2 regions of the Arthrobacter sp. StoSoilB5 genome follow, and region 2 is predicted to be linked to the other one. Evidence: predicted binding sites of a transcription regulator. Region 2 holds the regulator's gene; the other holds the start of a gene.
What was found. Region 2 encodes Rex, which represses fermentation and respiration genes when NADH is low (regulators of the CRP and FNR family bind a similar motif). Its sites were predicted from a motif close to CTTGTGAANNNNTTCACAAG; they were not measured.

Region 1: the regulator Rex is predicted to act here: its motif matches at 2,385-2,404, upstream of LDN75_RS15320 (glyceraldehyde-3-phosphate dehydrogenase).

Annotation. Positions count from the first base shown of each region.
Region 1 is NZ_AP024646.1:3,384,417-3,398,931, reverse strand. Features, by position in the region: gene LDN75_RS15340 (Nif3-like dinuclear metal center hexameric protein) at 1-299, shown strand, start outside; gene LDN75_RS15335 (C4-type zinc ribbon domain-containing protein) at 384-1,121, shown strand; gene LDN75_RS15330 (peroxide stress protein YaaA) at 1,123-1,887, opposite strand; RNA gene rnpB (RNase P RNA component class A) at 1,945-2,336, shown strand; gene LDN75_RS15320 (glyceraldehyde-3-phosphate dehydrogenase) at 2,660-4,111, shown strand; gene LDN75_RS15315 (hypothetical protein) at 4,184-4,393, shown strand; gene LDN75_RS15310 (HNH endonuclease family protein) at 4,516-5,316, shown strand; gene LDN75_RS15305 (acyltransferase domain-containing protein) at 5,301-6,155, opposite strand; gene def (peptide deformylase) at 6,160-6,732, opposite strand; tRNA gene LDN75_RS15295 (tRNA-His) at 6,869-6,941, opposite strand; gene orn (oligoribonuclease) at 7,074-7,667, opposite strand; gene mptB (polyprenol phosphomannose-dependent alpha 1,6 mannosyltransferase MptB) at 7,859-9,415, shown strand; gene LDN75_RS15280 (DNA alkylation repair protein) at 9,429-10,115, opposite strand; gene map (type I methionyl aminopeptidase) at 10,296-11,063, shown strand; gene LDN75_RS15270 (GNAT family N-acetyltransferase) at 11,088-11,708, opposite strand; gene LDN75_RS15265 (single-stranded DNA-binding protein) at 11,776-12,333, opposite strand; tRNA gene LDN75_RS15260 (tRNA-Arg) at 12,554-12,626, shown strand; gene LDN75_RS15255 (IS481 family transposase) at 12,758-13,858, opposite strand; gene LDN75_RS15250 (SRPBCC domain-containing protein) at 14,041-14,493, opposite strand.
Region 2 is NZ_AP024646.1:4,360,205-4,374,719, forward strand. Features, by position in the region: gene LDN75_RS19710 (histidine phosphatase family protein) at 1-139, opposite strand, end outside; gene LDN75_RS19715 (YceI family protein) at 355-906, shown strand; gene LDN75_RS19720 (hypothetical protein) at 1,088-1,804, shown strand; gene LDN75_RS19725 (hypothetical protein) at 2,068-2,952, shown strand; gene LDN75_RS19730 (redox-sensing transcriptional repressor Rex) at 2,995-3,702, opposite strand; gene LDN75_RS19735 (glutaredoxin family protein) at 3,785-4,039, opposite strand; gene LDN75_RS19740 (HAD-IB family hydrolase) at 4,203-5,018, shown strand; gene LDN75_RS19745 (IS256 family transposase) at 5,259-6,509, opposite strand; gene LDN75_RS19750 (DUF559 domain-containing protein) at 6,604-7,569, shown strand; gene LDN75_RS19755 (AURKAIP1/COX24 domain-containing protein) at 7,790-7,888, opposite strand; gene LDN75_RS19760 (helix-turn-helix domain-containing protein) at 8,060-8,272, opposite strand; gene LDN75_RS19765 (3-deoxy-7-phosphoheptulonate synthase) at 8,425-9,582, opposite strand; gene LDN75_RS19770 (acetylxylan esterase) at 9,802-10,809, opposite strand; gene LDN75_RS19775 (DUF1961 family protein) at 10,935-11,624, opposite strand; gene LDN75_RS19780 (rhamnogalacturonan acetylesterase) at 11,621-12,292, opposite strand; gene LDN75_RS19785 (carbohydrate ABC transporter permease) at 12,340-13,212, opposite strand; gene LDN75_RS19790 (ABC transporter permease subunit) at 13,215-14,189, opposite strand; gene LDN75_RS19795 (extracellular solute-binding protein) at 14,186-14,515, opposite strand, start outside.

The DNA.
Region 1 (14,515 bases), 980 kb from region 2:
TCGCCGTCTGCGGTGGCGCGGGGGACAGCTTGTTCGATGCTGTCAGGGCCAGCAACGCAGATGTGTATGTTACAGCTGACATGCGGCACCATCCGGCGTCGGAAGCGCGTGAAGGCGCGGTCAACGGCCGGCCCTACCTCATCGACGTCTCGCACTTTGCCAGCGAATGGCTGTGGCTGCCCGTAGCCGCGGAAGCGCTTGGCAACGTACTGGCTGATCAGGGCTACGACGTCGAGATCCGTGTCAGCAGCACCAACAGCGATCCTTGGGACTTCATACTCACTCCCGGCGGGGACTAGAGTCTAGAAGACACGGACAGTCCCAACACAGGCCGTCCATCCGGTACTGATCCCCAGGCCCGGAAGTGACAAGCGGAGGTAAGCGTGGCGAAAGCAGCACCGGCAGAACAATTGAAATTGCTTGAACTGCAGGGACTGGACGCCAAGCTCAAGTCGTTGGCGGGCCGCCGGAAGGTGCTGGAAACAGATCCGCGGATAGCCGACCTGCAGGATGCACTCAGCGTTGCCAATGGTGAGCTGGGTGCGGCCAAGATGGCCGTACACGACGCCGAAGCCGAACTGCGTCGTTCGGAAGCGGACGTGGAGCAGGTCGCATCCCGCATCGAACGGGACGAAGCCAGGCTCAACAGCGGAACCGGCCTCTCCAAGGACCTCGTTGCGCTCCAAAGTGATATTGCGTCCCTTAATAAGCGCCGCTCCGACCTTGAAGATGTCGAGCTCGAAATTCTTGAGCGGCTCGACACCCTGCGGGAGCGCCAGGCCGCACAACAGGTCATTGTGGACGACATCCAGGGTTCATTCGCTAGTATCCGCGCGGAATTGGATGAAGCAATCGCAGAGATCGCAGCGGAGGAAACCACAGTCAGGGGGCAGCGGGCCGCCTTCGCGGAAGCCCTTGACGCCGGAATGTTGGCGGTTTACGAGAAGACGATCGCCAAACGGGGAGTTGGCGCCGCGCGCCTTTTCCACGGTAAGTCGGAAGGTTCAGGCATGATGCTCAGCCCCGGCGACCTCGCCGAAGTCAAGGCTGCCGCTGACGACGACATCGTCTTCTGCCCTGACTCAGGCTGCATCCTGGTCCGTTCGGCCGAGTGGAATTGATCTAGCCAGCCAGGATGATGTTGAGGGCGTGCGGCTTGCGGGGCGTCCCGGGAACAAGCTCCGCTGTCCAGACTTCTTTGGCGGCCTTTAGCAGCTGATCAGGTGCGGCAGGGGCCTTGCTGCGCCTGGTCAGCAGATGCCTGGCAAACTCACCCCGCGTGTGCTTGGCAAAGTGGCTCACCACTGTGCGCTTGCCGTTTGCCTCACTGAACACATTCACCGTGACGGTTTGCGCTGCTGGTGGAGCCCATGCTGCTGCGTATGTGCTGGAACGGCAATCCACCAGCAATTCTCTTTCAGCCCGTTGGGCGAGGGCCGCTTTGAGGTGCGGTTTCCAGAAGGAGGCGAGGCGTCCGACGTCGGGCAGTGCCGTTCCCATGGACAGCCGGTAGGCGGGCACTTGGTCGCCAAAACCGATGGCGCCCCACAGGGCCGAAACCACCAGAATGGATTCGGTAGCCTTGCGGCGCTGGGACGTCGTCATGGAGTTGTAGCCAAGCGCGTCATAAAGGACACCTGAGTAGACCTGGTGAGCGGGCGCCGCCGGCTCGGCGTGCAGCCTGGTATTACGTTCGACGTCGTCCTTCAGCGAGGCGCCAACGCCCAGCAATGCCAGAGCGTCCTCGTGCGCGCTGACGGTGCCCAACGATTCCAGGACCTTGGCGCGGTACGGGTTCAGCTCGGGAAAGCTGAGGGATTCCCAGGCCACGGCGGGACCTTTGACGGCGGGGGTCTTGCCTTCGGAAGGCGGCAGCAGAATCAGCACCCGTCGATATTACCGGGGACTGAAGCCACCTCCGACGCCGGTAGACTGTACGGCGGATGGGTTGACCAGGCGGCCGCGCGTCACGCAAGTGGCTCGAGGAACGTCCGGGCTCCGCAGAGCAGGGTGGTGGGTAACGCCCACTCGGGGTAACCCGCAGGCCAGTGCCACAGAGAACAGACCGCCTGCGCTGGCCGATGCTTGCATCGGTAGGCAGCAGGTAAGGGTGAAACGGTGGTGTAAGAGACCACCAGCTCCCTGGGTGACCGGGGAGGCTAGGTAAACCCCACCCGGAGCAAGGCCAGACAGGACACGTTTGAGGGCTGCTCGCCCGAGTGTCCGGGTAGGCCGCTGGAGGGCGTCGGCAACGGCGTTCGTAGATGGATGGCCGCTACTCCCTCGCCGGTAACGGCAGGGGATGACAGAACCCGGCGTATCGGTCAACCCATCCACACATTTGCCACTGAGGTCACGGGCATTGTGACGTTCATTGTGACTGCCATGTGAGTGATTTCACGCCCCGGGGCGCCCAACAGTGCGTCCTTCCGCCTTAGACTTGTTATGAACGTGGATGTTCTGCCGCCGGGACTGCGTTCGCAGCCGGCGGTCTTTTCTTTGCAATCGTTCAAGGCGCTGTGGGTGGACCGAAGCCCGGCCAGTGCTTGTGCCGCAGGATTACTCCGGGCGGCCGCCATCTGCATACGAGGACGTATGTGGTTGACCCAAGGAAGGTAGTTCTGTGAGCCAGACGTCAGATTCTTGTCTTGATAAGTGGATGGGCCGGGAGGCTCTCGCCGAGGCCATGATTCCGGTGATCGGCCGGTTGTACCGGGAAAACAACGTGGTCACGAGCATCCACGGCCGGAGCCTGATCAACAAGTCGACCATGAACATCCTGAAGGCCCACCGCTTTGCGCGCCGGATGAGCAACACCGAGCTTCTGCTCGAAGAAACCGCACCCCTGTTGAACGCGCTTGCTGAGCTGGATCTCGGCGCGGCTGCCATCGACATTGCCCGTCTCACCGAGAAGTTCCGCGTCGAGGGCCACGGCACCTCGTTGGACGAGTTCCTCCGGGCCGAGCTTGCGGAAATCGTTGGAAAGCGCGGCGCTGATGACCGCACCAGCACCGACGTCGTGCTGTACGGCTTTGGCCGCATCGGCCGCCTCCTGGCCCGCATCCTGATTGAAAAGGCCGGTGGCGGGCATGGCCTGCGGCTGCGTGCCATCGTTGTCCGCAAGGGCGCCGAGAACGACCTCGTCAAGCGTGCCAGCCTCCTGCGCCGCGACTCCGTGCACGGTTCCTTTGAGGGAACCATCCGCGTGGACGAGGAAGCCAATACCATCACCGCCAACGGCGTTCAGGTCCAGGTTATCTACTCGGACAACCCCGCCACCGTGGACTACACCGCCTATGGCATCAAGGATGCCTTGGTAGTTGACAACACGGGACGCTGGCGCGATGCGGAGGGCCTGTCCCAGCACCTGCAGAGCAAGGGTGTTTCGCGCGTCCTGCTGACGGCTCCGGGCAAGGGCGACCTGAAGAACATCGTCCACGGAATCAACCAGTCCGACATTTCTGATGACGACAAGATCGTCACCGCTGCCTCGTGCACAACCAACGCCATTACTCCGGTGCTGAAGGCCATCAACGACAAGTTCGGCATCATCCACGGCCATGTCGAAACGGTGCACTCGTTCACGAACGACCAAAACCTGATCGACAACTTCCACAAGGGAGACCGCCGCGGCCGTTCGGCAGCGCTGAACATGGTTATTACGGAGACCGGTGCAGCCAAGGCAGTCGCCAAGGCGCTTCCGGAACTTCAGGGCAAGCTCACAGGTAACGCCATCCGCGTACCTACCCCGGATGTATCCATGGCGATCCTGAACCTCAACCTTGCCAACGGCACCACGCGCGATGAGGTTAACGACTACCTCCGCGAAATGTCGTTGCACTCGCCGTTGCGCAAGCAGATCGACTACATCGACTCCCCGGATGTTGTCTCCACCGACTTCGTTGGTTCCCGCCGCGCAGGCATCGTCGATGGCCTGGCCACTATTTCCAACGACAAGAACCTCGTGCTCTACGTCTGGTACGACAACGAATTCGGCTACTCCTGCCAGGTGATTCGTGTCATGGAGGAAATGGCCGGCGTCAACCCGCCGTCCTTCCCCGCCCGCGACATCGTCGCTCCCATTGCAGTGCTCGAGGCGGCCAACGCCTAAGCCTGGAAGTATTCACGGGTTTCCCGGCTGAGTTACTGGTATCAGCCGGGAAACCTGACCAAAATGGGGTTCATGGAAAATGAATCGACCTTGGAACACGAGACCACGCTGGAACACGCACTGGATGTAGCACGGGCCAACCACAAACAGGCCCAGAAACTACTGGACCAGGCCATCGCAGCAAATGCTGCAGGGGACGTCACCGACGAACGCGTCCAGCAATTGCGTACGCTGCTGGAAGTGGCTGCCGAAGACCTCAAACGCGTGATGCGTGAGCAGTAAACGGGGAATGTTCCCCACCCCTGCAGTGTGACTTCTCCTACACACTGTGGATATCGGCTCTGACTGTCGGTGCCTTGTCCTACGCTCGAAGGACACGACTCACACCGACTGGACGGAGCCCCTTGAGTATCACCTGGTCTGCCTACAAACGCGCGCGCAGACGATCACGCCAATCCTGGGCAATTATGGGATTAGCGGTCGCCACCCTGGTGGCGGGACTATCCTGGTTCTTCACCACCGGCCAGTTCAATGCGGCCGAGCCATGGGTCTCGGGTCCCAGTGATGCGCCGGTATTCAATCCCGCTTGGATGAAGCCCATTAGCGGCATCGAGGCCGTTCCGGCGGAGAAGGCAAGCGCCGCGCTGGAGGACTTGCAAGTCAAGGGACGGGCATCCCAGGAAGACTATGAGCGAACCGCGTTCGGCCAGGCGTGGCTGGATGCGGATCGAAACGGATGCGATACCAGGAACGACATCCTTCGCCGGGACCTTTCGTCCGTGGAGTTCACCAGCGGATCCTCATGCAAGGTTGCCACTGGGGAGTTTCAGGAACCCTACACAGGCGCCCACGTCACCTTCCGCCGGGGCCAGGACACCAGCGCCGACGTTCAGATTGACCATATTGTGGCCCTGGCTGACGCATGGCAGAAGGGTGCCAAGCAATTAACCGTGCAGCAGCGCCAGAGGTTGGCAAATGATCCGCTGAACCTTATTGCGGCTGATGGGCCCGAGAACGTGAAGAAGGGCGCAGGCGACGCCGCCACCTGGCTGCCGCCGAATAAGAACTTCCGGTGTCACTACGTGGCACGGCAGATCTCCGTCAAGGCGGCCTACAAGCTCTGGGTCACCCAGGCGGAGAAGGACGCCATGATGCGTGTCCTCTCTTCCTGCCCGGATCAGCAAACCATTTACAGGGCCAGGTGACCGTGTCCCAGTTGCCAGGTGCCGCCGTCGTCGATTCTCTCCAGGACGATGCGCTGAAGCGATGTTTCCCGGGGTAATTGGTCCAGGTTCTCGAGCCCCCGCTTCCGGAAGGTGAAATACACCGCATCCGATGGGGCATCCGTGCATCGATCCAGGGTGAAGCGGCGGGCGAAGGAGGCGATGTTGCTGTCCGGAAGCCGCTCAACAAGGTAAGGATCCAGCATCCAGGACTCACACGTGGCCATAGTGGCTGGCTTGTCCGGGAAATATTGGGAAAAGAAAGAGCGCGCCTCTTCGAAGCTGGCGTCAACCAGCTCGGGGGAGAGGCCGCCGTCCTCCGGAATGTGGACACCAAGGACCCAACCGGATCCGTGAGGGACGCTGGCCTCTGACCCGTCCTGGTGTTTGTTGCGGATCAGATGGAACTGCAACCGGCCCAGCCTGAACAGATTCCCTGCCATGTGCAACGTTAGCCAGCTCCAGGTGTCCAGCCCGAAACGTCCATGGACGCGGCGGTTGATGCGGAGCTGAAGCCCCATGTCTGCCAAGGTGGCCGCTGACACTTTAGCGTTGATTCCCAGTTCCAGATGGTACGCGTGGACCTTGGGCGCGAATCGGAGCAGGACTTCGATCCAGCTGATCTCGTCCAGCCGACCGGGAGGAATCCGGCCTGGAGGAACGCTGTCGGCCGGAAAGGTGCCAAGCCGTTGCTGCAGCAGCTCCATCGCCTCCCGAGCGTGGCCACTGGGATTTCTGTCCAAGAGTTCGGCGCATTCCACGGCGTCCTCGCCGGTAATGTCCAGGAGCTCGAACAATTCTGCATGGCGTGCTTGGTTCATCGGATCAATGTCCGAACGGGTCCGGGTCGACGCCAGGCATCCATGTCAATCCGGGAACTCCCCAACCGTTCTTCTTGGCCTGCTTCATTGCCTTCCTGGCATATCGGTCAACAAGGCGGTTGACGTAGAGCTTGCCGTCCAAATGGTCGTACTCGTGTTGCATGACTCGAGCGAACCAGCCCGTAGCTTCGAAGTCCACAGGGTTTCCATCACCGTCAAAGCCTTGGACGCGGGCCCACTCGGCGCGCTGCAGTGGGTAGTGCTCTCCGGGGAAGGACAGGCAGCCCTCAATGTGCTCTTCCGGGTCCGGGAGGGCTCCCGAGATCTTTGAGAGGGTCAGGACGGGGTTGACCAGAACGCCTTGCTCGGGGGCGTCGTCGTCATTGGCGTACTTATACACAAAGATGCGTTTCCCGACTCCCACCTGGGGTGCGGCGAGGCCCACTCCGTTCGCGGCATCATTGGTTTCGAACATGTCAGCTATGAGTTTTCGGAGATCGTCATCGAATACTTCGACTTCACTCGCCCGTCGGTGCAAAACGGGTTCGCCCCAAATGGTCACTGGCAGGACGGTCATGTCAGCTCTTCCTTAGTCGATCGCTGTGTTCCGGAAGCAACCCATAGGACTGCAGGCGGGCCAAAACAAAACAAAGGCCGCACCGGATAACCGGTGCGGCCTTTGTGGAAACCGGCTTCTAAGCCAATCTCGGCGGGGTGAGCGACGGGGGTTGAACCCGCGACCTCCTGGACCACAACCAGGCGCTCTGCCAACTGAGCTACGCCCACCATGTGCCTTTTTCGGTAAGTCCGTATGAACGGCATTCCGTGAAGGCAACGACAAATAGCTTACCTGTTGTTTTGGGGTGAAAAGACCACTTTTGCCGGTTTCGACGAAAAAACCTCCAAAAATGGCCCAGATCACATAGTTTCTGTTGAACCCAGGGTCTCAGCAGTGGCCGTGACGTCCTTGGAGATTCGCTGGGCGGTAGCGGTGTCGGGGCCCGGCGCTGGAACAAACACGGCCTGCCTGTAGTAGCGGAGTTCGTCGATGGAATCCTTGATATCCCCAAGTGCGCGGTGGCCGCCATGCTTGGCCGGCGACTGGAAGTATGCCCGGGGGAACCAACGGCGGGAGAGTTCCTTGATGGTACTGACATCGATGACGCGATAGTGGAGGTGCTCCACAATGTTCGGCATGTCCCTGGCCAGGAACATCCTGTCGGTGCCCACAGAGTTACCCCCCAATGGCGCCTTGCGGGGATCCGGAACCCATTTCTCGATGTACTCAAGCACCTGCGCCTCGGCTTCGGCCATCGTCTTGCCGTGGGGGAGCTCGTCAAGGAGCTTGGAGCGGGTATGCATGTCGCGAACGAAGTCGTTCATCTGCTCCAGCGCTTCGTCGTCGGGCTTGATGACGACGTCAACGCCATCGCCCAGGATGTTGAGCTCGGAGTCTGTCACCAGCGCCGCCACCTCGATCAGGGCGTCGTTCTTCAGGTCCAGGCCGGTCATTTCGCAGTCGATCCAGACGATGCGTTCATTAGTAATAGGCACGCGCCTAGCCTATCGTTCAGGCGGTTCCAAGTGCTCCGATGGTAGGATTTTTGAGCACGGCAGTGTCTTTTCTTCCTGTCGTGAACAGCCCCCAGAGAATCAGATTTTCTGTCCCGGAACGCACGGGTAAACGATTGGATGAAGACCACATGACGGTGCCTGTACCCGCCGCCCAGAAGGCAGGGAAAGAAGCGCCGCCTGCGGATGCGGCTGCCAGCGAAGTGGATAACGCCAAGTCCCCGCTGATCGCCGGTTTCATCGGTTCGATGTTTCTTGTCTTCGGCTCGCTGGGGGTTGGCTGGCTCGCGCCGGTGTCTGAACTTCGGCGGCTCCCGCTCTTCATCTGGATGCGCACCGAAGGCGTGGGCGTGGCATTGTCCATTGTCCTGTTGGCCGTTGGTGGCATGCTGCTTGTCCGGGCCTGGTTGCGCCTGGGACAGCGCGTCCGCGTATGGGGACTCCAAGCCCGCAAGGCCACGTTGCAGGCTGTGGTGGCCTGGGGACTGCCCATGATGTTCACCGTCCCGTTGTTCAGCAGGGATGTTTACGCCTACATCGGCCAAGGCAGACTCATGGTTGAGGGGATGAACCCCTACGAGAATGGGATTTCTGCCCTCCCGAACTACTTCCAATTGGGTGCCGACAAGATGTGGACGGAAGCACCCGTTCCGTACGGCCAGTTGTTCCTCTGGATCGAACAATTCGTCGTTTGGGTGACCAACGTCCAACCCGAGGCATGCATCATGCTCTTCAGGCTGGTGGCCGTGGCCGGTGTCATACTCTGCATCATCTTCGTGCCCAAGCTGGCAGAACTCCACGGCGTCAACCCACACCGCGCACTATGGCTGACAGCAGCCAACCCACTCTTCCTTACCAACTTCATTGCCAGTGTCCACAACGACGCCCTCATGATTGGACTGGCCCTCGCAGGCCTCTACTACTGCGCCACCCGCCGGGTCATCCGAGGACTGGTCCTGGTAACCCTCTCGATCTCGGTCAAGCCCATTACGGTGGTCTTCCTGCCGTTCATCGGGCTGCTCTGGGCCGGCAAGGGTGCCTCATGGCCGCGCAAGTTCCTCTACTGGTTCCTGACAGCCGCCCTGACGTTTGGTCTCCTGTACGCCATGAGCTTGGTCAATGGATTTGGGTTTGGATGGGTGAAGGGCCTGTCGGCCCCGGGAAGCGTCTGGATTTGGTACGCACCCATCGGCCTGATCGGCCTGGTCGTCGCCTCCATCTTCAACGTTTTTGGCCTCGATGGCTGGGGCATGGCCAAATGGGTTTACGACGCCGGCAAGGTGCTGATGGTGGGGGCCATCGCCTGGCAAGTGTTCCGGGGAGAGCACGATCGCCTGATGCGCCGTCTCACCTTGGCCTTTGCCGCGATTGTCCTGTTGGCTCCCATGATCCAGTCATGGTACGTGGTGTGGCTGATTCCTCTGTTTGCCGTAACCGGCATCCGCAACGACTGGCAGGTGAAGGCCGTCTACTTCGTGGTGTCGTTCTTCATGGTCTATGCCATCTCGGACCAACTGGATGTGTTCCCGTATCTTCAAAGTGAGGACCTCGGACTCGCCTTGACCCTGGCACGGAACGCGGCCGCCATCATCGCGCTTCTGTTTGCCGTTTACTTGATATTCGTGGATCCGAAGACAAAGAGTCTTTTCCGCAAACGCGACGAACCAGGTCTGCGCCCGATCATCTGAGATTGCGCGGCACTCAAGCGGATGACAGAAGCCTTACTGCTTCACGTGTGGACAACGGGCTGAGTGCTGGACCATTCTCCGCCGCGAAGGCCCTGACCCACTCCGGGTTCGTCTTGCTGTACTCCCGCAACGCCCATCCGATGGCCTTCCTGATGAAGAATTCCTTGTCGGCAAGGTTGGGTTTGATAACAGCCGCCAGCAGTCCTGGATCCGTTAGGGACTTGGCTGCCAATTGAGCAGTAATGGAAGCCCTACGGATCCACATGTCCTGGTCGGTGGACCATTGGAGTAACAGCGGTGTCATTGTGGACCTGTGTGCAAGGAGGAGGGCGCAGAGACGGTGGGACACGCCGTCGACGAGGTCCCACCAAGCCCCAGTGCGGATAATTTCCTCATAGACCGGCAGCATGTCAAGGTCTTCCTTGACCATAGGCAGGCCTGTCAACTCAATGGCTGCATAGCGTTCTTCGCGGGCCTCGGCATTGCGCCACATATCCAGGACAGCGTCGCGAAGACTCACGGGTGAAGACACGGGAAACTGCTTCGCTGCGACCTTGACGATCCTGCGCACCTCAGGCACCCGGATCCCCCAGGAGGGCATGTCCGACTTCATATAAGCCTGGGCGCCCCTGGCACGCTCAGCGTCCCCGGCGGAGCGAAGTGTTGACCGGATGGCCTCAAGCAGGTCCTTGTTGTCCATTCCCCAACTCTATGACCGGCTGTCTTGGGAAAAGGACCCAGGCCGGCCGTACCTCTCTGTTCTCCGCTTTGTTCTCCGCACTCGCAGCGACCTGCGCCGTAGAGTGGAATTAATCGCCAGCGGGTCCGGGAATGATCCCGAACGGCAAACTACCCCGCCCAGCAAAAATGGAGGAACCCCATGTCCATGGTGAAAACACCGGACCAGATCTCGATGATGCGCGAGGCCGGCAGGGTGGTGGCCCACGCCTTGGCAGCTGTCAAGGACCACGCGGACGTCGGTATTTCCCTCAAAGAACTGGACGAGCTTGCAGCCAGCGTGATTTCAGATGCGGGGGCCAGGCCGGCTTTCCTTAATTACCACCCACGGTGGGCCGCGGTCCCGTTTCCCGGCGTGATCTGTGCCAGCGTCAATGACGCCGTGGTGCATGGAATTCCGGATGGCTATGTTCTCCGGGATGGGGACCTCCTAAGTGTGGATTGCGGCGCCTTCCTTGAGGGCTGGTGTGGAGACGCGGCTGTCAGCTTCATCGTGGGCACTGCTGATCCGGTGGACCAGGCATTGATCGACGCCACAGATGCGGCACTCGCCCGCGGTATCGAAGCAGCCCGGGTGGGTAACAAAATGGGTGACCTCGCCTATGCAATCGGCGGCGAGGCTAAACGGGCTGGATATGGTTTGCTTGCCGACCACGGTGGTCACGGCATCGGCCGGACGATGCACGCCGAACCTCCCGTTCCCAACATGGGCAGGCCGGGCCGGGGCATCAAACTGGAGGAGGGTTTGGTTATCGCCATCGAACCCATGCTCATCCTGGGAGGCAAGGACGACTACTACCACGATGACGATGAGTGGACTCTGCGCTCAGCAAGCGGAAACAAGGCTGCTCACAGTGAGCACACCGTCGCTATCACCGCGGATGGACCCATGATCCTGACGTTGCCCTAGCGGCATCGATGACAGCTGACCCTGCTATGCGGGCTCCCCGTTGAGGCGAACTAGGGCGCGGTTGAGGCGAACTACGGCGCGCCCAGGAATGGGAGTTGAAACCACAGAGAACCCGCCTTCAATGAACAGCGAAACCGTGCCGTGATACAAATCGGATGGACCAGCCTTTGGCCGCAGGCTGGTGTCAATGGGATATGCCTCCAGAGTAGTAGCCCCGTTCTTGAAGGCATGGTTGACCGCTGCCCGGAGTAGCATCGCAGCAACACCTGATCGTCGATGGTCCCGTGAAACCACAAAACAGCTCACTGACCAGAGGGTTTCAACGTCAACGGGCGGCAGGTCCGCTGCCCGCAACAGCTGCGACCGTTCTATGCGGGGATAGTTTGCCCGTGGTTCCACTGCACACCAGCCGACCGGCTGGCCGCCCCGGAACGCCAGCACCCCCGGCTCAGGATCCTCGTCGAAACGTGCCCGCAGGAGTTCTTTGAGTTCGCTGGGTGCCGCAGACCTGAACTCCGTGCCGGGGAGGGCGAACCAGCGGCACCAGCACCGGGACGGCTCGCCCTTGACCCCGAACAATTCCTCCACTGCCTCCCAAGAAGCAGGAGCAGTCTCAAGCCGGTGAGCTGCTGTGTCGTGTGGCATGGACCCAGAATAAACTCCGCATGCGGTGCTGGCCCCACAAGTCTCTCCCGCAGTGCCATGCCGAAGTTCAAGCCCCGGCACCCACCAACTCACCTGTGGCTGTGTTTACCACCAGCGGACCGGCACCGTCCGGATCATCGACGTCCACCGTTTCTGTCTCATCCTCCGGGGGCGCCTGTTCGTTGTCGCCGGCCTCCCACTCAATACCCGCATGTCCAGGCTTCCCGGCGGCCTCGCTTGGCTGGTTACCATCAGCTGGAGCCGAGGTCCCGGTCATCCGGGTGAAGTTCGCAGAGCCCCACATGAGGTCGTGCCCCACTGATTCAGCGTCGATTTCTGCCACATGATATATCCGACCCTCGTGTTCCCACTGCCGTAGGCGTAGCTTTCCGATGACGATCACGCGTTGCCCCTTCTTCACGCTGCAGCCGACGTGGCCAGCCAAGTAGCGAAAGGATTGCACCGTATACCAGTTGGTGGTGCCGTCTATCCATGTATTGCTTGCCCGGTCATAGCGCCGTTCAGTTGTTCCAAGACGAAAAGAAGCCGTAGCGGTACCTCGCGTAGTGGTCGAACTCTTAACCTCTGAAGCTACGAAGCCTCGAAGAGTGATGGTGTCGTTCATGGTGGTCCTTCTCGATGTAGGAAAGTGCCCGTCCGGCCCTCTTAGCTTCATCCATGCAAACCAGGCAGGGGAGTGCGGTGTCTGCCTATGTGAATAACTCCGGCACGAAGGGTTGTTGTGGAGGAGAAGTATCCGTAGGCGTGGGCTGACAGGCTGCAGGCCGAATGCACTGTAAACTCTTTGTGGCGCCAGCGGCTTAGGCTGGTATTGGCGCAAGTGCGCCCCAGTAGCTCAGGGGATAGAGCAGCGGCCTTCTAATCCGCCGGTCGGGGGTTCGATTCCCTCCTGGGGCACAAGTGTGATGTAGCGGGACATCCTTTACGGATGTGTCGGGACATCATTGACACCCCCGGTCTTCGGACCGGGGGTGTTTTGTTTTTTCTGGTAGCCGCGGTCTGGGTTGATTGTGAACTCCGCGAGGACTTCACCGGTTCCGTGTTCGATGGTCAGGACGTGTTCTTCGTGGGCCGAGCAGGATCACTCGTTTGTGCTTGTGGAGTCGACCGATGCCCAGGTGGCGGAGGCGTCCGGCGTAGCGGAGTGAGACTTTCCCATCGGCATCGACTCGGTCGGTGCGGGTCCGCCAGTGGTCGCCTTGGATGGCGAGCTTCGGGGCGGCTTTGGGGGCGGCGTTGTAGGCGGTGGCCGGTGTGCGCCGGTTCAGGGCACGGTGCGGGCGTTCGTGGTTGTAGATCTGCCTGAACTTCGCGAGCTGGTCGTTCAGGCCGTCGAGGGTGTGGGCGCGAGGCTGCCCGGCAAGCCATTTTTTCAGGGTCTGGTGGAATCGCTCGATTTTGCCTTGGGTTTGGGGATGGCCTGGGTGGCCGTTCTTCTGCGTGATGCCGAGCGAAGCTATGAGGGTTTCGAAGGCGTTCCGGCCGCCCTTCCCGCCAGCCAGGCGGGTGGTGTAGACCATGCCGTTATCGGTCAGGGTTGAGGCCGGGAGCCCGTGTTCGCTGCCTGCGTCGAGGAACGCGTTGACCACGATGGGGCCGGTAACCCGGCGGTGGGCGGTGCAGTGCAGCAGGTAGCGGGAGTGGTCATCGAGGAAGTTCAGGATCTCGGTGTCGGTTCCGTCGGCCAGGGCCCAGTGGGTGAAGTCGGATTGCCAGGTCTCGTTGGGCTGGTGCGCTTCGAAGCGCCGCAGCGAGGAGCGGGGGCGCTTGTGGGGTTCCGGGGTGACGGTTCCGGCCTGGCGCAGGATTCTATGAATGGTGCTCGAGGCCGGCGGCCTGCACCCTTCCAGTTCAAGATGGCTGGCGATGGTTTCCGCGCCTGCGTCAAGGCCCTCGGCGGCGAGGCGCTGCCGCAGGGCAAGTACGCGGTCCCGGATGGCAGGGCTGGTCGCCTGTGGGCTGCGGCGGGGGCGCCTGGACCGGGGCGAGAGGCCCGCTTCGCCGGCCTCGGCGTGGCGGCGAAGGAGTTCGTGCACCCATTGCCGGCTGACGCCGTAGCGGCGGGCGGTTTCGGTTTTGGACATTCCGCCCTCAAGGACGGCCAGGACGATGACCTTGTTCTTCGACATGGCCCAGCCCATCAGGGCATGTGTCGTCTATGTCCCGCGACATGCCGGCAGTGTCGACGATGTCCCGCCACAGGCACTGTCAAGGATGTCCCGCCACATGTGTAAACGATGTCCTGAAATCACACACCTCCTGGGGCACAAGAAATCCCCCGGAACCCACATGGTTCCGGGGGATTTATTCTTTAGTCGTCTAACTTGTTGCCATGTGACTCAAGAAATTCCTTGAGGTTCTGAAGAACCATTCGCCAGGTCGCTGCGGAATGCTCCACTTCTTGTTCGCTCTTGTTGTTGCCCTGCGTAATCGTTACGGATGTCTCCTCGCCAGCATCGTCCAGCTGGTATGCAACGGTGTGATAGTTCTCGGGAGCATCGGGAAGTCCCGTTGACGGGCTGTAGTGGGTGGTTTTCAAGAGCTGCAGTGGTTCGAAGGCCAGGATGATGCCCTTGTCCTCGTATGCATTGCCGTTGTATTCGCCGGAGTACGTGATCGGATCGCCCACCCTCCAGGACGTTTCCACATTGGTTCCGAGAAAGTATTGCTTGATGAGGCCAGGATCCGTCAGGGCCTTCCACACGGCGTCGCGCGGGGCAGCTACGGTGATTGACGCCTCGGCGTTGGGGACTTTTCCTTCCATGGTTCCCTCCCTTCCGAGGCCC
Region 2 (14,515 bases):
CGGCGAAGTGCTCGGCCAGCATGCGGGCCATCTCCCGGCCCCGCTCGGAGAGATGGAATTCAGGCAGCCGGCCGTACAGGACGCCATCGGGATTATGGACCTCGCCATGGCGAAGCAGATGGACAGTTGCTTGGGGCATGTTTACCAGTTTCTCAAAGAAGCGGAGCGATCCGAAATCTTCTACCGCTAGTAGAACTCAAAGTTTTCTCGAAATGTTCCGCAGAGTTGGAATAAAAGATGCATATGCATGTTTATACTAGACACGAAGCTCGGTTGACGCTTCAAGTAAACGCATCAACGAATCGACCGGGCAAGCCAGCGGTACCTTCCACTACATACAGGAGCAATATCATGATGACCCTTCCCGCCAACGTCACCACCGGCATCTGGACCCTCGACGCCTCCCACAGCGAGATCGGCTTCACCGTCCGCCACGCAGGTATCAGCAAGGTCCGCGGCGTCTTCAAGGATGCCGAAGCCACCCTCGAAGTCGGCGAGACGCTCACGGACTCCAAAGTCAACGCAACCATCCGGACCGCGAGCTTTGACTCCGGCGACGTCAACCGCGATGGCCACGTCAAGGGCGAGGACTTCTTCGACGTGGAGAAGTACCCGGAGATCACGTTCGTCTCCCGCCACGTCAAGTCCAACGGCGACGGCTTCGATCTTGTGGGCGATCTCACCATCAAGGGAGTGACCAAGGAAGTTTCCATCGAAACCGAGTTCAACGGCGTCGCAGTGGATCCCTTCGGCAACACCCGTGCAGGCGTCTCCGGCGAAACCACCATCAGCCGCAAGGACTTCGGCCTCACCTGGAACGCAGTTCTGGAAGCCGGTGGCGTCCTGGTCAGCGACAAGGTTGTCATCAACCTCGAACTCGCTTTCATCGCACCGGCAGCTGCCTAACTCCAAGGCAGTTAATACCGCGGTCCCGAGCAAACGGCGCCCCACCACAGTTCCACTGTGGGGGCGCCGTTTCGCATACTCAGAAGTCACCCTGCGATTATTCGGCAAACACCCTGTAGTTCGCTGCGAAGTAGCTCCGAATTTCCTATGCATCCTTCAACCTGCGGTCTAAAGTGATGCCATGAGTAACCCAGATGAAGCACCAGAGCCTCAGCAGCCCGGCGCTCAGCCTCAGCAGCCCGGCAACGTTCCTCCTGCGGGTTACCAACCGCCGCAGGGCTACCAACCACCCCAGGGCTACCAGCCGCCGTCGCAACCCGGCCAATATTCGCAGCCCGGCCAGTATTCGCAACCTGGACCAGGTCAGCAAGGCCAGCCGACGCAACCCGGGCAACCGGGTGGTTTCCGATTCGAAATGCCCACCGACGGGCCCCGCAACTTCAATGACGTCCTACCGCAAGGTGGTTTCTCGGGTCTCTTCAAGACCATGGGCCTGCCCACCGAACTCAAAGTGTCCTACTTTATTTGGGTCATCTCGGGGCTCCTTGGGCTCCTCTTTGGCCTCATTGGGCTCTTCGCCATCATCGCGGCGTTCGCTTTCATGCCGGGCGTCGCCGCACTCCTCCTGGTTCTCTTGATCATCAGCCTGGCTGTCGCGGCCGCCCAGATAGTACTCGCCATGAAAATGAAGGAAGGCAAGGAATGGGCACGGCTGGCCCTCACCATCCTTGCCGCCGTTTCGCTCTTGCTCGCTATCTTTGGCTCCATCAACGCCGGTGGACCCGGTACAGGCCTGGGTAGCAACTGGTTTGGCTTCTTCGTCAGCGCAGTGGCCGTTGTCATGATGTGGTTGCCGAACTCGCAGCTGTGGTTCAAGGCAGTAAAAGGCGCCGCCTAACCGGGCATAAGTACCGCCGTCGGCCTCGCATCGAGCACGACCCGGCAGGCGCGCAAGGCCGTGGTGGTCCGATGGACCACCACGGCCTTCATCATGAAGGCGTACGCCATCGTGATGATTTCATCGGAAGCAGGAAATTCCTGCGTGTGATCATCCGCAGCACCAGACCGCGGAGGTACGGTGGAAGCAGAACCAGGCTGGGGGCAGGGTCTTTTTGCTGATCCCGGCAGCCGTACCAGCAGTCGAACAAGCAAAGGAATGCCATGAGCAACCCTCCATACCCGCCCTCCAACCCGGCGGACGCCAACAAGGGCGACGCCAACTCGGGCGATGCCAACAAGGCCAACACCGGTGACGCCAACAAGCCTGAACAGCCCGGCCAGCCTTCAGCTCCCCAGTACGGCCAGCAGGCACCCCAATATGGTCAGCAGAGTCCCCAGTACGGCCAGCAGGCACCGCAATATGGCCAGCAGCCGAGCGCTCCGCAGTACGGCCAGCAATCCCCGGCGGCACCCCAATATGGTCAGCCCTCGGCACCCCAATACGGTCAGCAGAGTCCCCAGTACGGCCAGCAGGCACCGCAATATGGGCAGCCTTCTCCCTACGGTCAGCAGGCTCCGCAGTACGGCCAGGACACCAACTGGCCCAGCCAGCAGCCCGGACCCGCGACGGTGCCGCAGTTGGTCAACATCTCCTTCTGGATGATCATCGCAGCGGGAATCCTGTCCGCCATCAGCTCGCTGATCCTGGCCACCACGGGCTCAGATGCCTTCATCAACTCGATGATCCAGCAGGCTGCGCAGCAGGGCACTGAATTCCCCGAGGGCTCCCTGGAGGGCATGCGCGGCGGCATTGTTGTTGCCGCAGTCATCGGCGCCATCGTGTCCTTGGGCCTCTACGCACTGGTTGCGTTCCCGGTCCGCAAGGGCAAGAACTGGGCCAGGATCCTCGGGACCGTCTTCGCCGCTATCTCGGTTCTGGGCCTCGCCGGATTGTTCCAGTTCGGCGCCACGTACGGCATCCTGCAGCTCTTGGTGATCCTGCTGGGAGTTGCCGCGATCGTCCTGCTGTACCTGCCGGCGTCGGCTCCGTACTTCCGCAAGCCGCAGCCGTTCGGTAACCCTTACCAGAACCCTTACGGCCGCTAAACCGCGGAAGTTCGTTCCACAGCGGGCGCGGACCCGGAAAGGCTAGACAGCCTGACCCGGTGTCTGCGCCCGTTGTGCGTGGTAGGCAAGGATCTGCAGCTCGGTAGCCATGTCCACCTTCCGAAGGTTGACGTGCGGGGGAACCTGCAGGAGAACCGGAGCAAAGCTCAGGATGCTCCGGATTCCCGCCGCGATGACGCGATCGCAGACTTCCTGTGCCACGGTGGCCGGCAAAGCCAGCACCACCATGTTGGTGTGGGTGCGTTCCAGGACGCGTTCCAGTTCGGCCGAATCGCTGACCCGCAACCAACCGACCTCGTTTCCGATCACCATGGGGTCCGCATCGAAGATAGCTACGACGTCGAATCCCCGGGACTCGAAGCCGCCATACCGTGCCAAGGCTTTGCCGAGGTTACCGGCACCGACGATCGCGACCTTCCAGTCGTGCGTCAGGCCAAGTGCGGCTGCGATGTGCCTGCTCAAGTACTGGACTTCATAGCCCACACCGCGGGTCCCGTACGAGCCCACGTAGGAGAGGTCCTTGCGGAGCGTGGAGGAGCTAACGCCTGAAGCCTCGGCCAACGCGTCTGATGAGACACGTTCCACGCCTTCAGCCAGGAGGGAGTTGAGCGCGCGCAAATAGAGAGTCATCCGGGCCACGGCCGCGGGCGGGATCTGCTTGGCGGCAGGTTCGTTTTCCCCGCTTGTTGCCCCCGGGGACGGTTCCAGCGCAGTCACGGTTTTCTCCATTGCGTCGCTTGTTGTTCCACTCTATGGCCCTTGGCCGGACTCAACAAAAGCCGGTACTTACGGGTTGCAGCGTCCGTAGTCTTCAGCCTTCGATGACTCTTTTCAAAGTACGGGTCAAGCGCTGCTCGTCGATCTTCCAAAAGTCGCGCTGGACTCCATCGACCAACACCACGGGAATTTCCTCCGCGTACCGCTCCTGCAGTTCCGCGTCATCATCGATCCCCCGCTCTGTCCATTGGATGCCCAGTGCCGAGGTAACGCGTTCGACGGCGGCACGCGCCTCCGTGCAGAGGTGGCAGTCAGCTTTGGTGAGGAGAACGACGTCGGGAATAGCCATGACACAACGGTAACCGCCCCGATCCTCTCTCACATCCCACCCCCAAACCCCCGATCCTCTCTCACATCCCACCCCCAAACCCCCGATCCTCTCTCACATCCACACGGCAGCCCTCGTCGTGCGCCCTCAACGCGGGGGCCTGGCGATTGACTAGACTCAAGGCATGCCCGACGAGAAGAACGCCGCTGTGGTCGCCGACGCCAAGGTGCCACAGCACACCGGCGAAGCCGCTTTCTTCGACGTCGATAACACCCTGATGAAGGGCGCCAGCCTCTTCCATGTGGCTCGCAAGATGTACGAACGCAGGGCCTTTACGCTGTCCCAGGCGGCTGGCTTCGCGTGGAAGCAGTTCAAGTTTGTGATGCGGGGCGAGAACATGGACGACGTCCATGCCGTGCGCGATTCGGCCCTGACCTTGGCTGCCGGGATAACCGTGGAGGACATCAAAGCCCTCGGCGAAGAAGTTTATGACGAAATGATCGAGTCACGGATCTGGCCCGGAACCAAGGCGCTCGCGGAGCAACACCTTCGTGTCGGCCGGCGTGTATGGCTAGTGACAGCCACACCCATTGAGGTTGCCACAGTCATCTCCACAAGGCTCGGCCTGACGGGCGCGCTGGGGACCGTGGGCGAGGTCCATGACGGAATGTATACCGGCAAGCTGGTGGGTGACATCCTCCACGGGCCGGCCAAGGCCATCGCGGTCCAACTCATTGCTGACCAAGAAGGTTTGGACCTGGAACACTGCTGGGCTTACAGCGATTCCGCCAATGACATCCCGCTGCTCACTATGGTGGGTCACCCCGTGGTGATCAACCCCGACTCCAAGCTGCGCCGGCATGCTCGCGACAACAACTGGCCGGTCTACGATTTCCGGTCCGGTCGCCGTGCAGCGACCCTTGGGCTCAAGGCTGCAACCGTCGGCGGCGCCGTCTACGGACTCTGGCGTGGATTCTCAAAGTTCCGCGGGCCCCGCTAACCGTTCCTCTCTCACATCCCAACGCGTTTCCACCGTTCCTCTCTCACATCCCAGCGCGTTTCCACCGTTCCTCTCTCACATCCCAGCGCGTTTCCACCGTTCCTCTCTCACATCCCAACGCGTTTCCACCGTTCCTCTCTCACATGCTCCAATAGCACTGGCCTGCCTGTGGATAACTTCTGCACGCTTTGCGGCTTCCAAGGGGAGTGTCCGTTTAACGGTGGATTCGGGTGTTGGTGTTTATGTGATTCTGCCTTCGAACGTGATGGCGAAGGCATTCAGTGCCGGTTTCCATCGTGCTATCCATCGTGCTCTGCTCCGGCCGGTGGGGTCCAGTGCCCGGGTGGCCAGGTAGAGGCATTTTAAGGCGGCGGGGATGGTGGGGAAATGTCCGCGTGCTCTGACTGCCCGCCGGTATCGTGCGTTCAGGGATTCGATGGCGTTTGTGCTGCAGATGACCTTACGGATCTCCACGTCGTAGTCCAGGAACGGGATGAACTCGCTCCAGGCGTTCTCCCACAGCCGGATGATGGCCGGATACTGCTTGCCCCATTTACCGGCGAACTCTCCGAGGCGTTCTTTGGCCGCGGTCTCGGACGGTGCGGTGTATATCGGGCGGAGGTCCCGGGCCATTTCGGTCCAGCACTTCCTTGAGGCGTAACGGAAGGTGTTCCGGACCAGATGCACGATGCAGGTCTGGACTACAGCCTGGGGCCAGACGGTATTGATCGCATCCGGCAGGCCTTTGAGCCCGTCGCAAACGGTGATGCACACGTCCTCCACGCCCCGGTTCTTGATCTCGGTCAGCACCGCGAGCCAGAACTTCGCCCCTTCACCGCCGTCGCCGGCCCACAACCCAAGGACGTCACGTTCACCATTGACGGTGACACCAATGGCCACGTAGATGGGCCGGTTGGTGACTTGCCCGTCGCGGACTTTGACGTGGATAGCGTCAATGAACATCGCCGGGAACACCCTGTCCAGAGGACGGTTCTGCCATTCGGTCATTTCTCCAACGACCTTCTCGGTGATCCTGGAGATGGTGTCCTTGGAAACCCTTGCGCCGAACACGTCAGCGAAGTGGGCCGCGATTTCCCCGGTCGTGAGTCCTTTAGCGCTCAATGACAGGATGATCTCGTCCACACCGGTCAAACGGCGTTGTCGCTTCTTCACCGTCTGGGGATCAAACGTGGAACCGGTATCCCGGGGCACGTCGATCTCCACCGGCCCGATCTCCGTCAGCACTGTCTTCGAACGGGTGCCGTTGCGTGAATTCCCGCTGCCCCGCCCTGCCACTTCGTGCTTGCCGTATCCCAGATGCTCATCCATTTCCGCTTCCAGGGCGGTCTCCAGGACGTTCTTGGTCAGTTTGTTCAACAGCCCTCCCGGTCCAACAAGCTCCAACCCCTGTTCCTTGGCCTGAGACAGGAGCTGCTGCGCCAACTCTTGCTGATCCACCTCGGTCGCCATGGGGCCCATGATCTCGCTCATGATCAGTCCTCCCCGCCAAGCAACGCTTGGCGTGTCAGGCCAACCCCGGATCCACCGTTGTTCCGACACTCCCCTTCCAAGAAACAATGCGGGTATGCAGAATTCGCTACTCAACCCATCCAGCCCGATCTTGGGGCCTTTCAGCTTGAACGAAGCCAAAGCAGCGGGCATCAACCCCGCAGTCATTTGGCGCAGCAGCAACATTGTTCCGGTTAGCCGGGGATTGTATCGGCCGGCTGATTGGGATTTTGACCTCTTGTCAGCTGCCCGTTCCCTCTCGTCCGCCAGCCCCGGCGCCTGGATCTCCCATACGACGGCCGCCCGGCTCCATGGATTTGTGTTGCCGGCATGGCTATCGGATTCAAATGAATTGCATTTGAGCAAACCCCGACACCTGCCATCGGTTCGCCGCAAGGGCATCATCGGGCACACTGAAAAGCACTTCGAGGGAGAAATTGAGCAGGTACAGGGCGTCTGGATGAGCACGCGAGCCAGAACATGGTTGGATTTGGCGCGGCGCCTCCCGCTTCCTGACCTCGTATGTGTGGCAGATCAGTTGATACGCGTGCCACGGCCGCATCTTGAGGGGCGCGATGCACCGTTCGCGACTGCCAAGGAGCTCCGGACCATGGTCGAGCGGCACAAGAACCGTCAGGGCGTAGTCCGTGCACGCGAGGCCCTTGACCTCATGCGCGTCGGGGCCGACTCCGCACCAGAGACTTTGCTTCGTTTAGCCATGCTTGATGCCAACCTGCCGGAACCTCAGCTCCAGGTCATGCTCCGCGAGAACGACCCCTTCTCACCCTCAGCGGACCTCGGTTTCAAGAGCCGCAGGCTCGCCATACAGTACGACGGCGGTCATCACCTTGAGGAGGAGCAAAGGCATAGCGATCGGCGCAGGGACAAGGCGTTTAGATCAGCCGGTTGGACCGTCCTTGTATTCGGAAAAGACGACCTGGCGGACAACTTCGCCAACGCCATTCGGCAGATCAAAAGGGCACTACGAACTGCTTGGATGGACCCATCCGTGGAATCCGGCTTTGTCCAAGGTGGGATGTGAGAGAGCATCAGGCCAAACGCCTCAGGACGTGAGAGAACATCAGGCCAAACACCTCAGGATGTGAGAGAACATCCGGCCAAACACCTCAGGATGTGAGAGAACAACCCACCAAACACCTCAGGACGTGAGAGAGCATCAGGCCAAACACCTCAGGACGTGAGAGAGCAAAAATGCCCGCCACCTTGGAAGGCAACGGGCATTCACGCTTGGTGAAGTATCTCTACTTCTTATTGCGGCGCTGGTGGCGAGTCTTGCGAAGCAGCTTGCGGTGCTTCTTCTTGGCCATACGCTTGCGGCGCTTCTTAATAACTGAACCCACGAAAGTTCCTTACAAACTAGATGAAGGTCCTGTCTGTTGGAACGGATCCGCGGACTAGCAGCAGACAGTACAACTGACAGATTCTTACATTGACGTAAAACGTTCCTTAACAGAGTACCGCTTCAAAGGGGCACCCTATGACCACGGTCCGCGGGACGGACCCCGGCGCCCTCAGGCGGACTCCGATTGCCCGTCCACCACAGCACCCTTGAGGTACTGGGCAACGGCCTCTTCCGGCACCCGGAAGGAACGGCCGAACCTGACGGCAGGCATTTCCCCTGAGTGGACCAGGCGATACACAGTCATTTTGGAAACACGCAAGACGTCGGCTACTTCAGCCACAGTCATGAAACGCGCATTCGAGAAGTTAGTCTCTGCGGACATTTCCCATATTCCTTTGCTCTCAGCTGGACAGGACACCCCCCAGTAGAACGGTGTGCCGATGCTGAGCCATCAAACAACCATGTGCTAGATACTCTAGAGGCTGAAGTGACCAATGTGAAAGCATTTCGGCGAAGTGGGACTTTACTCCCCAGCTACTCCCCCGTAGCCAGCCGACGTTTCCGCGCAGAGGATGCGAGCTGTTCCAGAACCGACGCAGTGACGTCCCACTCCATGCAGGCATCCGTCACGCTCTGGCCGTAGACGAGTTCCTGCTCGCCGGCCAGCTGCTTGGCCACATCCAGATTCTGCGCACCACCCACAAGGAAGCTCTCCAGCATGACACCTGCGATCGGCGAGGACTCCCCTGCCTCGAGCTGGGCACCGATCTCCAGGGCAACCTCTGCCTGGCGGTGGTGGCTCTTGCCGCTGTTGGCGTGGCTGGCGTCCACGATCAGGCGGGGGTTCAGACCCTTCGCGGCCAGCTTCGACGAGGCCGCGGCAACGTCTTCCTGCGAGTAGTTCGGTCCCTTGCGGCCTCCACGCAGGATGACGTGCGTATCCGGGTTGCCGGAGGTCGCCACGAGAGCCGCGCGGCCGTCGTCGTCGATTCCCAGGAAGGCTTGCTCAGCGGCCGAGGCGCCACAGGCGTCAATCGCCACCTGGAGGTCGCCATCGGTGCCGTTTTTGAAGCCGATGGGCATGGACAGCCCGGATGCGAGCTGGCGGTGGATCTGGCTTTCGGTGGTGCGGGCGCCGATCGCGCCCCAAGACACGAGGTCCGCCATGTATTGCGGACTGATGGGCTCGAGGAATTCAGTGGCGGTGGGCAGGCCCAGCGCAGTGACCTGCTTGAGGAAGCCGCGGGCGGCGCGGAGGCCGGCAGCGATGTCGTGGCTGCCGTCCAGGTGGGGATCGTTGATGAGACCCTTCCAGCCAACGGTGGTGCGCGGCTTCTCAAAGTAGGTCCGCATGACGATCAGCAGGTCTTCCTTGTGCTTCTCGGCCTGGCTTACCAGCCGGCGGGCGTATTCGAGGCCGGCCTTGGGGTCGTGGATTGAGCAGGGACCGACGATGACCAGCAGGCGGTCATCGACGCCGTCCATGATGGCGCGGACTTCGTCACGGCCACGTTCGACGACGGCAGCTGAGCGGGCGTCCAGCGGCAGCCCAGCGATGAGGTCCTGGGGTGCCGGAAGCGGCTCGAAGCGGCTGACGCGCAGGTTGGACGTTGCGGGCTGGGCTGCGTCTGCAACGGCACTAGGTGCTTCGGCGTCGAGCGTTTCGGGGGATTCTGCGGCGATGCTGGTCATTTCTGGGTCCTGTTCCGGATGCGGAGCGGGCCCCTTTTCAGAACCCGCCGGATATGGCGAAGGGCAGAGAATAATCTCTGCCCTGTTGGCTCTGAAGGAAAGTTGGATGCGTGTCAGTTAGACGCGGGCCCCTCCAGAGCCAACGAAAAATACGCATACCAACGCTTAGTCATAGCCACACCATAACCGCGGTTCGGCGAACCGGGCAAATCGGGTCCATCAAGATGACAGTAGTTTGCGAAGGAACTGCAACTGTTTGATCCAATGGTGCTCTTGCCCGCCCTCGTGGTTGTTGAAGCGGTAAACCTCAATATCCTTCTCCGGCGATCCCCCTGACACGCCGTAGCTGTTGAAGCTGGCAAACACTGTGGAGGGCGGGCAGATATCGTCCATCTGCGCCGCCGAGAACAGCGCCGGCACAGTCGCCGCCCGGCCGAGGTGGACTCCGTCGAAATAGTTGAGGACGGCAAGCATGGACTCGTAGCGGTCGCGATGTCGGCCCAGGAACCCCGCGATCTCGGGGTACGGGCCGCGCGGCGCGATATCGATCGCCCGAGGGAAGTCCTGCAGGAAGGGGACGTCGGGCAGGGCGGCGATGACGCCGTCGAGCCTTCCGGCAGTAAGTCCGGCAGCCGCCACTGTGATGCCGCCGCCTTGGCTGACGCCGGCAAGAACCACTTTGGAAGGGTCGACGGCGGGATGGTGCTGTGCCGCTTCTACCGCACGGAAGGCGTCCACGTAGACGCGTCGGAAGTAGTAATCGTCCTGGTGTCCGGCACCGCGGGTCATCAGCCCGGCGTAGGCCACGCCACCTGCCGAAGGGTGCGGATCCGGCGTGTCTCCGGAAACACCGCCGTAGCCCTGGCCCCGGGTGTCCATGATGAAGTGCGCGTAGCCGGCCTGCGCCCAACGGGTGTTCTGGTTGACGAGTCCACGGCCGCCGGAATAGCCGATGTATTCAACTACCACGGGAAGCTGCTGACCTGGCTGGAGATGCGACGGTACGTGCAGCCAGCCCTTGATGCGGTGCCCGCCGAAGCCCGAAAACTTGACGTCGAAGGTATCGATGATGCCCAGATAGTTCTCCACCGGCTCGAACACGGCATCCAGCGGCAGCGCCCGCGCCTCTGCAACAGTACGGTCCCAAAAGGCCTCGAAGTCTCCGGGCGGGACGGCGCTGGAAGTGTAGGCGCGGAGCTGGTCGAGGGGAAGGTCAAAGAGGGGCATGGTCCATTCCGGTTCAGGTAGGGCTTGGAGGGGCTGATTCACGACGACGTAACCTGGACGGGCTTGACGCGCCTAGAGGACATCCTACGTCATACTGAGTGTCCCCCGTCACAATTGCTTCGAGGCTACAGCGGTTCCACGGTGAGCTCCCGGTAGGCGGCCTTCAGCGGAGCCATCTGTCGGATTCCGAAGTAGCCACCGCCCAGGATGTGCTGGCTGGGATCCGTCCAATCGAACAAAGGCAATCCATTGACCGAGAAAGCCACGCGTGGGCCGTCTTTGATGATTTCCATCCGATAGAAACCATTCGCATCCTCTGTAGGTGGGAGCGGATCGGCGCCCTGTGCCACCAGTTCGAACCCGGCACTCTTGCGCAGGTTGCACGTCCGGAAAGCCCGTTCGGATGCGTACTTGTGCCGGAAGTAGGAGACGTGGAGCGCGTCGATGTCTCCCGAGTGGTACTCCGGATAGAAGCCCGTTCGCGGAGCCAGTGCTGCGGAGAAAAGATCCTCCCCGCCATGCCCGCGCGCGGAGAAAAACACCATGGCCAGGCCAGGCTCCTCCAAGGGCAGGAACTCCCACGAGATCCGGACGTGATCAGGGAGTTCCTCCGGACACCACAGGGTCCAGTGAGCGTGGTCGCCGTATTCCTCGGGGTCCAGTGACCCCGCCAGGACCAGCGCGCCGTGGCCGTCCGCAACCGCCCCCCGCCCGTCGCCGTCGTACGTTCCCAGCTGGACCGGGCCCTCGGCGGCCCAGGAAGCGACGTCCTCCGGTCCGCGAAGCGCATTGCGGTAGATGGTGGCCAGGCTCAAACCCGTGCACCCACTTTGAGGGTGGCCGCCAGTCCATAGCCCAACGACTCGAGCTGTTCAGCGACATACACGGCGATCCGCTTGGCGCCCTTCTCGTGGAAGTGCGTGTTGTCTTCCAAGCCGCCGGCCCAGTGGGCGTGCTCACCCGGGGCGAAGTGGAAGAAAAGCTCCTTGGATCCCTCCTCCCCCAATTCCTCGTACAGGGCGCGTGTCCAGTGGTTGAGGTCTATGACATCCAGTCCGAGTTCGTCCGCGAGCTCGCGCACCACGGCGGGGTATTCGCCAAGGGTGAAGTCCAATTGCCCCTTGCTGAAATGTCGGCGTTCCACCGAGGTGCAGAGGATGGGAATGCCGCCCTTGGCCTGGACGTCTGCCACCATCCGACGAAGATTCGCGTCGTAGCCTGCGCGTGGCGCGAGGTGGTCACGCTTCTGGTCGTTATGACCGAACTGGATCAGCACGAGGTCGCCCTGCACAGTCTGATGCAGCAACTGGTACCAGAGGCCTTCCTCGCGGAACGACTCCGTAGTGGCGCCACCCTTCGCGTAGTTGTGGACCGCGGCCCACCAGTAGGTTTCAGGAGCCAGATGGGCTCCCCAACCGCTCATCGGATATTCGTAGCTGGGGCAGGCGGCCACGGTGGAGTCGCCCGCGAGGAGGATTTTCATGGGATTCCTTTCTTTAGTGCCTTAATCCTGGGACCGCGCCCTTGGACCTAGCCCTTGACCGAGCCGATCAGCATGCCCTTGGCAAAGTGCTTTTGCAGGAACGGGTAGAAGAGCAGGATGGGCAGTGTTGCCACCACGATCACGGCAAACTTCACGCTTTGTTCCGGGGGAACGTAGCTGGGGTCAACGTTTCCGGTGCCCAAGAGATCGGCAGCCGCGGTGACTTGGCGCAGGTACATCTGCAGGGTCCACATGCTGTTGTCGCTCAGGTAGAGCAGCGGGGACATGAAGTCGTTCCAAATCCCGACGGCATAGAACAGCGCGAACGTGGCCAGCACCGGCTTGGACAGGGGCAGCAGGATCCGCCAAAGGATCCCTACCTCGGTTGCGCCATCCATTTTGGCTGATTCTTCGAGCTCGGCAGGGAGCTCCTGGAAGAAGTTCTTGATGATGATCAGGCTGAACGGGTTGATCGCCGCGGGCAGGATCAGCGCCCAATACGTGTTCAGCAGGCCCAGGTCCTTGACGAGAAGGAACGTGGGGATCATGCCGCCGGAGAAGACCATGGCGAAGACCACGAGGTTAAGGATCAGCCGCCGTCCGCGGAGGCCGCGTTTGGCGAGCGGGTACGCCATGGTCACCGTGAGGGCCAACTGGATGAGCGTTCCCACGACGGTGACAAGCACGGTGGTGAGGAGTGCCTTTGGGAACGCCGGAGTGGAGAAGATGTACTCGTACGCCCCCAGCGTGAACTGCTCGGGCCAGACGAAGAACGGCCGGCGCGTGATTTCCGCTTCCGTGGCAAAAGAGCCAGCTAAAACGTACACGAACGGCAGCAGGGTCAGGATGCCGATCCCTGCCAGGAAGACGTAGTTGGCGGCGTCGAAGACCCGCCCGCCTTTGGTGTTGTGGATTTTCATGGCTAGAACAGTCCGCTCTGGTTGAACCTCTTGGACAACCAGTTAGTGCCGAAGATGAGGATGATGCCCACCACGGATTTGAACAGGCCTACAGCAGTGCTGTAGCTGTAGGCCCCCTGGGTGATGCCGACGAAGTACACGTAGGTATCGAACACGTCGGCCACGCTGCGGTTGAGCGCGTTGGTCATGAGGTAGATCTGCTCGAACCCGGTGTTCAGCACCTGGCCCACAGCGAGGATCAGCATGACGATGATGGTGGATCGGATGGCGGGCAAGGTGATGTGCCAGACCCTGCGAAACCTTCCGGCGCCGTCGATAATGGCTGCCTCATATTGGTCCTGGTCCACCGTGGCAAGAGCCGCCAGGAAGATGATGGTCCCCCAGCCGGTGTTCTTCCAGATGTCCTGAAGCAGGATCAGGGGCCGGAACCAGGCAGGGTCCGTCAGGAAATCGATATTGGTGCCCAACACCCCGTTCAGGAAGGTGAACAGCGGACCGATGTCCAACGCGAACAGCAGGAAACTCAGCGAAGCAACGATTGTCCAGGACAGGAAGTGCGGGATGTACACCAGGGTCTGGACTGTGCGCTTGAGGATGTTCAGCCTGACTTCGTTGAGCAGCAACGCCAGAATGACCGTCAAGGGGAAGCCAATGCCGAGGTTCAGGAAGGCGAGGATCAGGGTGTTGCCCAGGAGCCGCGGGAAATCCGGGTTCGCGAAGAAGTCTTCGAAGTGCCGGAACCCGACCCAAGGGCTGTCATTGATTCCGAGGAACGGTACGAAGTCCTTGAAGGCAATACTTACGCCGTACATGGGCCCGTACCGGAAAATCAGGAAGTACGCCAAGCCCGGAAGCAAGAGCAGGTACAGCCACTTGTAGTGCGCGAAGTGGACCGCGAACCCCGCACGCCGCCGGGGCGCGGGAGGCGACGCCTTGGCTGCCTCCCGCTCCCGGCTCTCAAGCTGGGTGACGCTCACTTACCGCTTTCCTGCCAGAGCTTGTTGATCTCTTCCTTGACCTTGTCACCGCCGCTGGTGTTCCACAGCTTGATGGCGTCCTTCAGGCCCTGCTCGTCGATCTGCCCGGCGAGGTATTTGATCCGTGCGTCAGCAACGATGTTGTCCAACTGCGCACCCTTGGCCACATAGGTTGGCGAGACAAACGAAGCCGCCGGGTTGTACACAGCGCTCTTCAGGTCTGCAGCCATGACTTCAAGGCGCTCGTCGTAGACCTTCTGTTCATAATCGGTGGCCTGCTTGGGCGTGTAGAACTGGTTCCCTGCAACGTTCATCCCCAGCTGGGC